One region of the Lactivibrio alcoholicus genome, then DNA from elsewhere that is predicted to be linked to it. Evidence: riboswitches for the same ligand, from Rfam matches in the RefSeq annotation. Region 1 holds a riboswitch; each other region holds the start of a gene.
What was found. A riboswitch is a leader RNA that binds a small molecule or an ion and turns the genes downstream of it on or off. The one in region 1 is predicted to bind cobalamin.

Region 1 (2,194 bases):
GAAGATAATCGCCGCCCGCATCCCGGATCAGAATGGCGGGCCAGCTCATCCCCCCCGGGACGTACCAGACACCGTTGAAGGAATCGTTCACGAGGACGCCCGGTCTCGCGGACAGCGCGGCCGCGCGGGAGGCAAGCGACTCGTACGAGGTTCTGATACTCCGGTAGAGTTCTTCGGCCTCCCCGGTCCTGCCGAACAGGAGGCCGAAGACGCGGATCCATTCGGCGCGCCCAAGCGGATGTTCCTCCGCAAATTCCGTAACCGACATGACCGAGAGGCCCAACGACTCGAGCCTGCGTATTGTTTCGAGTTCGTCGGGAGTGCTCGCGTACGCGAATACGATTTCCGGGGCCAGGGATAGGATCCGTTCCGGGTCGGGCGCGTTTCCGGGGCCGAGATCCGCGACGACTGCCGCGTCGAGGGCTTTCGTGAAAACGTACGCGCGTCCCCCCTGCCCGCGAAGTCCGCGAAGGCCGTCCATCGCCTCGAGGAACGGAATGAGTGTCGTGGACATGTTGCAGTACGTTCTCACGGGAACGCGAATCACGCGCCCGGACGGGATATCGGGAGGAAGCGGAACATCCCGCGAAACGAGGATATAGACGTTCTCCTCGGAAGCGCCAGGAATCGGATTGCGGACCCGAAGCCGCGTCCACGAGCCGCCCTTTTCGATCCCGACGTTCCGGGCTTTCGCAAGCGGTACGGCACGACATTCTGTACGTGCCGCCTCCGGAAGACAGACAGTGAGAGAGAATACACACGCCAGCAAGAAGATGATCCTTTTCCGGTTCATGCGGTCTCCTTCGGTATGCATCCGTCGGATTGACGGGGCGTCGGTAAAACGGATAGAATACGAAAAGAATATCATACGCGTGTCCGGTGCTCGGGAATCCAGTGAAACGCTGGAGCGGCCCCGCCACTGTATCCGGGACGAATCCGCATAACGTCACCGACTTCGGTCGGGAAGGCGCGGAGGAGGCGGAACGGAAGCCAGGAGACCGGCCGGACATGGGAGTCTGTACTGCGCGCGAGGGCGCGACGGCAGCGTGGAACCCGTTGTATATGGGATGTCCATATAGAGGGGGGGAGCCTGTTGCATGCAGGCTTCCCCCCTGTCATTTTCCAGGGAGGGAGTTTCATATGAACCAGCGTCTGTCTTTTTTCACGTTCGCGGCGTTCCTGTCCGTATTCGCCGCATGTCCCGCACTTTCTGCGGCCCCGGGCGTCGTGTCGCTCCCCGAAGTCGTCGTCACGGGAAGCAGGATCGCGGGGTCGATCGACGAGATCGCGAGTCCGGTCTACGTCATCACGAGCGCCGATATCGCGGCTACGGGCGCGCGAACTGTCGCCGACATCCTCGTCTCGCGGGTTCCGGGAATCAACCAGTCGAACCGGATGGGGTGGGCGCAGGACGCAGAGGTGACGGTGCGGGGGCTCACGACCCAGATGCTCGTTCTCGTCGACGGTATTCCCTTCTACCGCTCTTCGCACATCGCGGGTGGAGCGGCGATCGACCTCCACTCAATATCCGCCGAAAGCGTCGAACGCATCGAAGTCGTCAAGGGGGCCTCCTCCGCGATGTACGGTTCCCTCGCGGCCGCAGGGGTCATCAACGTCATCACGCAAAAGGGAGACTCGCGCGGCGGCCGCGTCACCATCGAGGCGGGGCCCGACGGTCTCAGACGGTACGCGGCGACCGCCGCCGCATCGAACGACCTGTTCCGCCTCAACGCCTACGCGGAAAGGACCGAGGAGGGACGCCGCCGGATCTACAGGACAACCGACGAGGGCGGCAAACTCTACTATTCGGACAGTTACGAGGGCGACGCCGGCGGCATCACGATTTCGCGAGGAGCGTGGTCCTTCAGGGCCGAGGCCGGAAGCTACACGAACATCTTCGAGGACGCGTCTTCGCCGACCTACACCCCTCCCTACACCGCAGTCGTCAACAAAGAGGAAAAGACGTACTCGCGCTATGCCCTCTCCTACTCGGGCGAACGCATTCACGCGCTGCTCGGGTACGATACCCAGAAACGGGAATACCCTCATATCGCCGGATGCTCGTATGACGACCGGAGCCTGACGACCGACATCTACGCTCCGTTCATGATAGGCCGGGCCCGTGCCGTCGGAGGTCTTTTCTACAGAAAGGAGTGGACGACCTTCCGCGAAGAGCTCGCCGAGAACGAAAAGG
Region 2 (2,194 bases), 380 kb from region 1:
CTCTCCGCAGCCGAACGCCTCCGCGATTTGCGACCACACCATCCGGACGGCCCGGAGCTTTGCGATTTCCATGAAGAAGTTCGCGCCGAGCGAAAAAGAAAACCGCATCTGCGAGGCGACCGAATCGGCGTCGATTCCGCGAAGACGCATAGCGTCGAGATACGAAACGGCGGTCGCCATCGCACAGGCGATTTCCTGCGCGGCGTTCGCCCCGCCGTCGTGATACACGTCTCCCCGGACGAAAATCGTCCGCATCCGGGGCATGTTCGTCCGCGTCCACTGGATCGTCAGCGCCATCTCGTCGTAGAGCTGGCCGAGCGGACAGTCGAGCATTCCTTCGCGCGCGAGAACGCCGAGCGGATCGGCCCCGACGCATCCGCCGAACTCCGCGACAGACCGGAGGGCGCCCTGCGCCCGGGTCCGTGCGACGAGGAGAGCGAGCAGCGGCGCGGCCGACGCTCCCGCGAAGATATGGAGCGGCGTGCTCGCGAGGTCGATGTCCCGGAACGTCTCGTCGATATCCCGAAGCGTCGCGAGCGACAACCCCCGGGACGATTCCGCGCCCGGTTCCGCCTCGTCCCTGCACCGGAGCGTCGCGCCGTCGAGCGCGACATGGATCGCGTCGCTTCCCCTCGCGAGTTCCTGCCGGAGCTGCTCGTTCGCCTGCCAGGGCAGAGCGGCGTCGCACGCCTGCGCGACGGCCCACGGAGCCGCCAAGTATCCGGCGGGCTCCGTCCCCCGGAGGAAATCGGGAGAACCGGGATGCGTCCGCGGGTGCGTCAGATCCTTCGTATGTTCCGCCGTGTACAGCGGTTCGAGCGTGATTCCTTCGTATGTCTTCGTCAGCAGCCGTTTTTCGAACGGCGCCCCCTTGAGCGCGTCCTCCGCCTCCCGTCGCCACTCGACGTACGACGTCGGTGCGAATTCCGCGAATGAAACGGAGTCGTATTCTCGCGCCGGTGTTTCCATCCCTGTCTCCATGCGATATTTCCCCTCCCTCGTCGAATTCCTCCCCGTGCGGGGACAAAAAAAACCGCCGCGGGTCGCGCGGCGGCACACACACCGAAATCCACAAATGGGGAGACATACTTCCACACCATCCGGGGACAGCGTCCGCCCGCGCAGACCTGACCTGAACACCGTCCGCGGACCGGTCTCCTGACTTCCGTTCATCCTACTTCCGCGTCTTCCCGACATCTTCCTCGGTGACCCTGCGGTTTCGTCCCGGTTACAGTGGCGGGGCCGTTCCGGATTCACACCGGATTCCCGAACATCTGCGGACTGCTGTTTCTCGTGTCCGTATCCTACCCTTCCGGTTCGGGAAACGTCAAGCGCGGGAAACGGGACGCATACCCTGGTTCAGGACAGCTGCAGATACGCCGTAATGCGATAAAAAAACCGCCGCCAGGGCGAAATTCACTCGCACCGGGCGGCGGTGACAGTGTCCGACTCAGTCGCTTGGGGGGCAGACGCGAATCGTCACTGCAAGCTTGGCGCACAATCGCGCCGTCATCGCGATTTTTCGAGTTCTTCGAGCGTCCTGAAGAGCGCATCCTTGAAGCATTCGCTCAATGTCGGGTGCGGATGCACCGTGTAGGCCACATCCCGGACCGACATTCCGTATCGTACCGCCAGAGCCGCTTCCGAAATCATCGAAGCCGCCTCGGGCCCCATCATGTGGACGCCGAGCAGCTTTCCGTCGCGAGCGGCGACGACCTTCACGAACCCGTCCGTCTTGCCCATGGCGAGAGCCATTCCGTTCCCGAGGAAGTACGATCGGGCGGAGACAAACTGGAGATTCTGCGACGCGGCCTGTTCCTCCGAAAGGCCGACGGCCGCGATTTCCGGATCCGAGAAGACGCACCACGGAACCGAGTCGGGTGGGATCGAAACGCTGCGTCCCTGCATCGCCTCCACTGCCGCAAGCGCGTGATACTCCGCGAGATGAGCGAGCATCATGCCTCCGGTCACGTCCCCGATCGCCCAGACGCCTTCGATGTTCGTCCGCATGGATGCGTCCACGGCGATGCCCTTTCGCGGGTCGAACCGGACCCCGGTGTTTTCGAGTCCGTAGCCGTCGAGAATCGGGACCATGCTCGACGCGAGAATGACGCGGTCGCAGACCGCTTCTTCGCGGCCGTTCTTCGTCGAGCCCGAGATCCGCAGCAACGGCCCTTCCGCCGTGATCGTCTCC
Region 3 (2,194 bases), 1.6 Mb from region 1:
AGGATCTGCGACGTGCCGTAGTAGCGGTACCCTGTCGTCTGGTCCACGAGGGCGGGGCTGATGAGCCCGACCTCGTCGTAGTACCGCAGGGTTTTGGCCGAGAGCCTGCAGAGCGTCGAAAAGCGTCCGATGGGGATCAGGTGGTCCGTCATGCGCGTCGCCTCCCGTTTTCGTGCGATGGATCGAGAATAGACCTTCCCGCGGGGGGAGAGTCAAGAAAGGATTTTCGTCGTCCCGCTTCCGCGATAGAGAGAATACCGCCCGTCGGGCATTGGGTACAATACCGGAGGTGAGAGAGATTTTTCCGGTGTGAAGGAGGGACAGAGATGGAAACGACGCTCTACCTCGTACGTCACGGACGGCCGGAGCTTCCGGACGGCGAGATGCGTTTCGTCGGAAGCACGGATCTTCCCCTTTCGCGTGAAGGCAGGGAGCAGGCCGCCGCCCTCAGGACGGCATTCATGCCGATTCCTCTCGTTCGCGTCTGCCACAGCGGGATGTTGCGCGCATCCGAGACGGCCGCCGTCATAGCCGATGGCCGGGACATCCTGCGGACCGAAGTCCCGGAGCTCCGGGAGCTTTCGTTCGGGGAGTGGGAGATGCGCACGCTTGCGGACGTAGCGGCGCGGGATCCTCGGGAGTTTGCAGCCCGGGAACGGAACTTCGCGCGTTTCGCCCCTCCGGGCGGAGAGAGTTTCCCGGATGCGCAGCGTCGCGCGATGCCCGCGTTCCGCGCCCTCTCCGGCGAAGAGGGATCCATTCTCGTGGTGGCGCATGCCGGGATCTTCAAGACGATCCTCTTCTCGATTCTCGGGATGCCGTGGGAGAATCTTTTTTCCGTGATGCAGGATTATTGCGGCGTTCACGTGATCGAGCGCACCGGCGAGTATCTGACCGTGAGGCGCGTGAATTGGACGCCGCATCTGTGAGATCGCTTGACAGCCGTTCCCCCGGGGCATAGTATCGTGTTCGGAGCGCTTTGGCGCTTCTTCCGCCGAATGTTCGGGAAGTCCGGTGAAAATCCGGCGCGGACCCGCCACTGTAAGCCTGACGAAACCGTCGCACCACCGGAGTCTCGGCTCCGGGAAGGGATGGTGGAGGATGAAGGCGAGCCAGGAGACCGGTTCGGCGAAAAACGGGATGACTCGCGAGGAATCGAGGCCGCCTTCGTTATGCATTGTTTTGGTGAAAGTGCGCGTTCATCGAGAGGGGCCGTTCCGGAGAGAACGGTCCTTTTTTGTCTCCCGAGTCGTTCCGTGGCATCCGGAACGGATCCGGAAAAGGCGTACGCCTTTTATCACGCTACGGGAGGGAAAAGGATGAAGAGGAAGATGTTTGCAGCTGCGTTGTGTCTGTGTCTGTTGTTCGCGTCGGCTTTCGCCGCGGTCGCGGCGGAAAAGGGCAGGGCGAAAGCGAAAGAGGGCATTCTGCTCGTCGCTTTCGGGACGTCGGAACCCGATGCGCGCGGGGCGATCGCGAAGATCGTCGACGGCGTGAAAAAAGCGTTTCCCGAGGCTGATGTCCGCCTCTCGTTCACGTCGAACATCATCCGCCGCAAGGTGCTGAAGGAGGAAGGGATCGCTTTCGATTCCCCGCTGATCGCGCTCGCGAAAATGCAGGACGAGGGGGTTTCTTCGGTGACGGTCCAGTCGCTGCACATCATTCCGGGGGAGGAATACAACCAGCTGGCTTCGGTCGTGCGTTCCCTGAGGGGTATCGAGGGAAAGTACGCCTTTTCGTCGCTGAATCTCGGCGCGCCGCTTCTCGAAACCCATGAGGACTACGAAAAGACCGTGGCGCTGTTGAAAAAGGAGTACGGCGAACTTGCCGGAAACGGAGGCGCCGTGGTCTTCATGGGGCATGGCACGCATCATTCCGCCAATGCCGCCTACGCGCAGATGCAGCTCATGTTCGACGATGCGGCCCTTCCGTTCGTGATCGGCACCGTCGAGGGGTACCCCGATCTCGACACGGTGAAGCGGCGGTTGGCTTCCATGAAACCGTCGAAGGTGACGCTCGTGCCGTTCATGGTCGTCGCCGGAGACCATGCGAAAAACGACATGTCCGCAAAGGACGATCCCGAGTCGTGGCTTTCCGTTCTCTCGAAGGAGGGGTATTCCGTGAACGCGCTTCTGAAAGGCCTCGGCGATGCCGCTGGGCTTACGGAGCTTTTCGTCGGGCACATCAGGGAGGC
Region 4 (2,194 bases), 1.6 Mb from region 1:
GCGCGCTTCTGGCGGGGGCGGACGCCGCGCTGCGCGTCGTCCTGCCGCCGGTGCCGTCGAGTGCGCTCGTGGTCGTCCTTTGGGCGTTCCTGACGCGCGGATTCCACCTCGACGGACTCGCGGACACGTTCGACGGCATCGGCGGCGGCTTCGACCGGACATCTCGTCTTGCGATCATGAAAGACAGCCGCCTCGGGACGTTCGGCGGAATCGCCGCGGCGTCGGCGCTTCTGCTCAAGACCGCCGCGCTCGCGCCGCTGACCGCGCATTCCGGAGGCATGCGGGCGACGGCGATCTTCCTCGCGCCGATTCTCGGGAGATTGGCGATTCTCTTCGCGATGGCGCTGTTTCCCTCCGCGCGTCCGGGAGGTCTCGGCGATATGTGCCGGAGACGGTGCACGCCGGGACGGCTTCTGGCCGGAGGCGCGACGGCGATCGTCGTCGCGATCGCCGTCGCCGGCCGGAACGGAATCGCCCCGCTCGTCCTCGTTGCGCTCGGAGCGATCCTCGTTTCGAAATGGATCGCCCGCCTCCTCGGCGGCCTGACGGGAGACTCCTACGGCGCCGTCTGCGAGATCGGGGAGATCCTGTCGCTGCTCTCCTTCGCCGCGATGGGGGGCTCTTGACGTTTCGAGTTGACGCTTTTCTCCGGCGAGCTTAGGATTGGAGTGTTTCGACTACAGATCACGGATACCGTTTTTTCGGGGGAAGGCCGGTGTGAATCCGGCGCGGTCCCGCCACCGTGTACCCGACGAATTCGCCGTACCACCGGAAGCCTTCCGGGAAGGGGCGAACGAGGATGAGGGAAGCCGGGAGACCCCGAAACCGACGGAATGCTGCGGCGCCCGCGAGGGTTCGGGCCGGCGTCGGGTTTGTGTGCCCGATGAGCGGACCTCTGTCGCAGGGGTCCGCATTGTTTTTTTGGGAGGATGCGATGGACGAACGGGTATCGTGTTCCGACCGGTTTCTCACGCCGGAGGAGATCGAACGGAAGAGTTTTCGGATTCTCGAGGAGCTTCTCGGCGATTTCGCGGCCCCCCCGAATGAACGGGAGGTCGTGAAACGGATTGCGCACGCGACGACGGATGTCGAATGGGCGAAGACCTTTTTCTTCTCGGAAGGAGCCGTCGATGCCGGAGTGGCCGGAATCCGCCGGGGAGTCTCCGTCGTCACTGATGTCGAGATGGTCCGGACGGGCATCAGGACTCCATCCTCGGGCGGAAGCCGCGTCTTCTGCTTTCTGAACGATCCCGACGTCGTCGAACGGGCGCGCGGGGAAAAGACGACCAGGGCGCGCGTAGCCATCCGGAAGGCGCTCTCGCTCTTCGGAGACGCGATCGTCGCGATCGGCAACGCGCCGACGGCGCTTTTCGAGGTCTGCGATCTGGTTCGTTCGCGCGCGTGTCGTCCCACGCTCGTCGTCGGCGTTCCGATCGGTTTCGTCGGCGCGGCGGAATCCCACAGGGAACTTCTCTCGCTCGACTGCCCCAGAATCACGCACGAAGGGCCGAAAGGCGGCAGCCCCGCGGCGGCGGCCATCGTCAACGCGATCGTCCGCATTGCCGAACGGGCAGGGTAGAGGAGGCGCGGATGTTCGACGCGCTCGGATACACGGGAGGGCTCCGGAGGGGGTATACGACCGGGAGCTGCGCGGCAGCCGCGGCCAGGGGGGCGATCGGGATGCTGCTTTTCGGGACGGCGTCCGAATACGCCGAGATCGTGCTTCCGGGCGGAGAGAAACTTCGGCTGCGGCTCGAGAGCTGCAGCGCCGGGGACGGCGCCGCGAGATGCGCCGTCCGCAAGGAGTCGGGCGACGACCCGGACAGCACCGACGGGATCCTGATTTTCGCCGAAGTTCGTCTGACCGACCGCGAGGGGATCGGGATATCCGGAGGAGAGGGCATCGGACGCGTGACGCGGAAAGGGCTTCCGGTCCGGCCGGGCGAGTGGGCGATCAACCCGGTTCCGCGGAAGATGATCCGGGAGGCGATCCTCTCCGTTTTGCCCGAAGGGCGGGGCGCGTCCGTCGTGATCTCGGCTCCCGAGGGAACCGCGCTGGCGGCGAAGACGTGGAATCCCCGGCTCGGCGTCGAAGGGGGGATTTCCATTCTGGGGACGACCGGCATCGTGGAGCCGAAATCAACGGCCGCCTACCTGGCGTCGATCGACATCGCGATTTCCGCGGCGCTCGCAT

Region 2: linked by a shared signal. The riboswitch ahead of ACZ5IU_RS10920 (methylmalonyl-CoA mutase family protein) and the one ahead of ACZ5IU_RS12565 (TonB-dependent receptor plug domain-containing protein) in region 1 are both predicted to bind cobalamin.
Region 3: linked by a shared signal. The riboswitch ahead of ACZ5IU_RS05540 (sirohydrochlorin cobaltochelatase) and the one ahead of ACZ5IU_RS12565 (TonB-dependent receptor plug domain-containing protein) in region 1 are both predicted to bind cobalamin.
Region 4: linked by a shared signal. The riboswitch ahead of ACZ5IU_RS05605 (precorrin-8X methylmutase) and the one ahead of ACZ5IU_RS12565 (TonB-dependent receptor plug domain-containing protein) in region 1 are both predicted to bind cobalamin.

The regions. Positions count from the first base shown of each region.
Region 1 covers NZ_AP042471.1:2,753,082-2,755,275, reverse strand. The annotation lists gene ACZ5IU_RS12570 (ABC transporter substrate-binding protein) at 1-793, opposite strand, end outside; cobalamin riboswitch at 861-1,021, shown strand; gene ACZ5IU_RS12565 (TonB-dependent receptor plug domain-containing protein) at 1,141-2,194, shown strand, end outside.
Region 2 covers NZ_AP042471.1:2,375,793-2,377,986, reverse strand. The annotation lists gene ACZ5IU_RS10920 (methylmalonyl-CoA mutase family protein) at 1-981, opposite strand, end outside; cobalamin riboswitch at 1,132-1,293, opposite strand; gene ACZ5IU_RS10915 (dihydrolipoyl dehydrogenase family protein) at 1,510-2,194, opposite strand, start outside.
Region 3 covers NZ_AP042471.1:1,163,027-1,165,220, forward strand. The annotation lists gene ACZ5IU_RS05530 (MerR family transcriptional regulator) at 1-152, opposite strand, end outside; gene ACZ5IU_RS05535 (histidine phosphatase family protein) at 327-929, shown strand; cobalamin riboswitch at 980-1,143, shown strand; gene ACZ5IU_RS05540 (sirohydrochlorin cobaltochelatase) at 1,320-2,194, shown strand, end outside.
Region 4 covers NZ_AP042471.1:1,177,570-1,179,763, reverse strand. The annotation lists gene cobS (adenosylcobinamide-GDP ribazoletransferase) at 1-626, shown strand, start outside; cobalamin riboswitch at 658-838, shown strand; gene ACZ5IU_RS05605 (precorrin-8X methylmutase) at 935-1,579, shown strand; gene cbiD (cobalt-precorrin-5B (C(1))-methyltransferase CbiD) at 1,591-2,194, shown strand, end outside.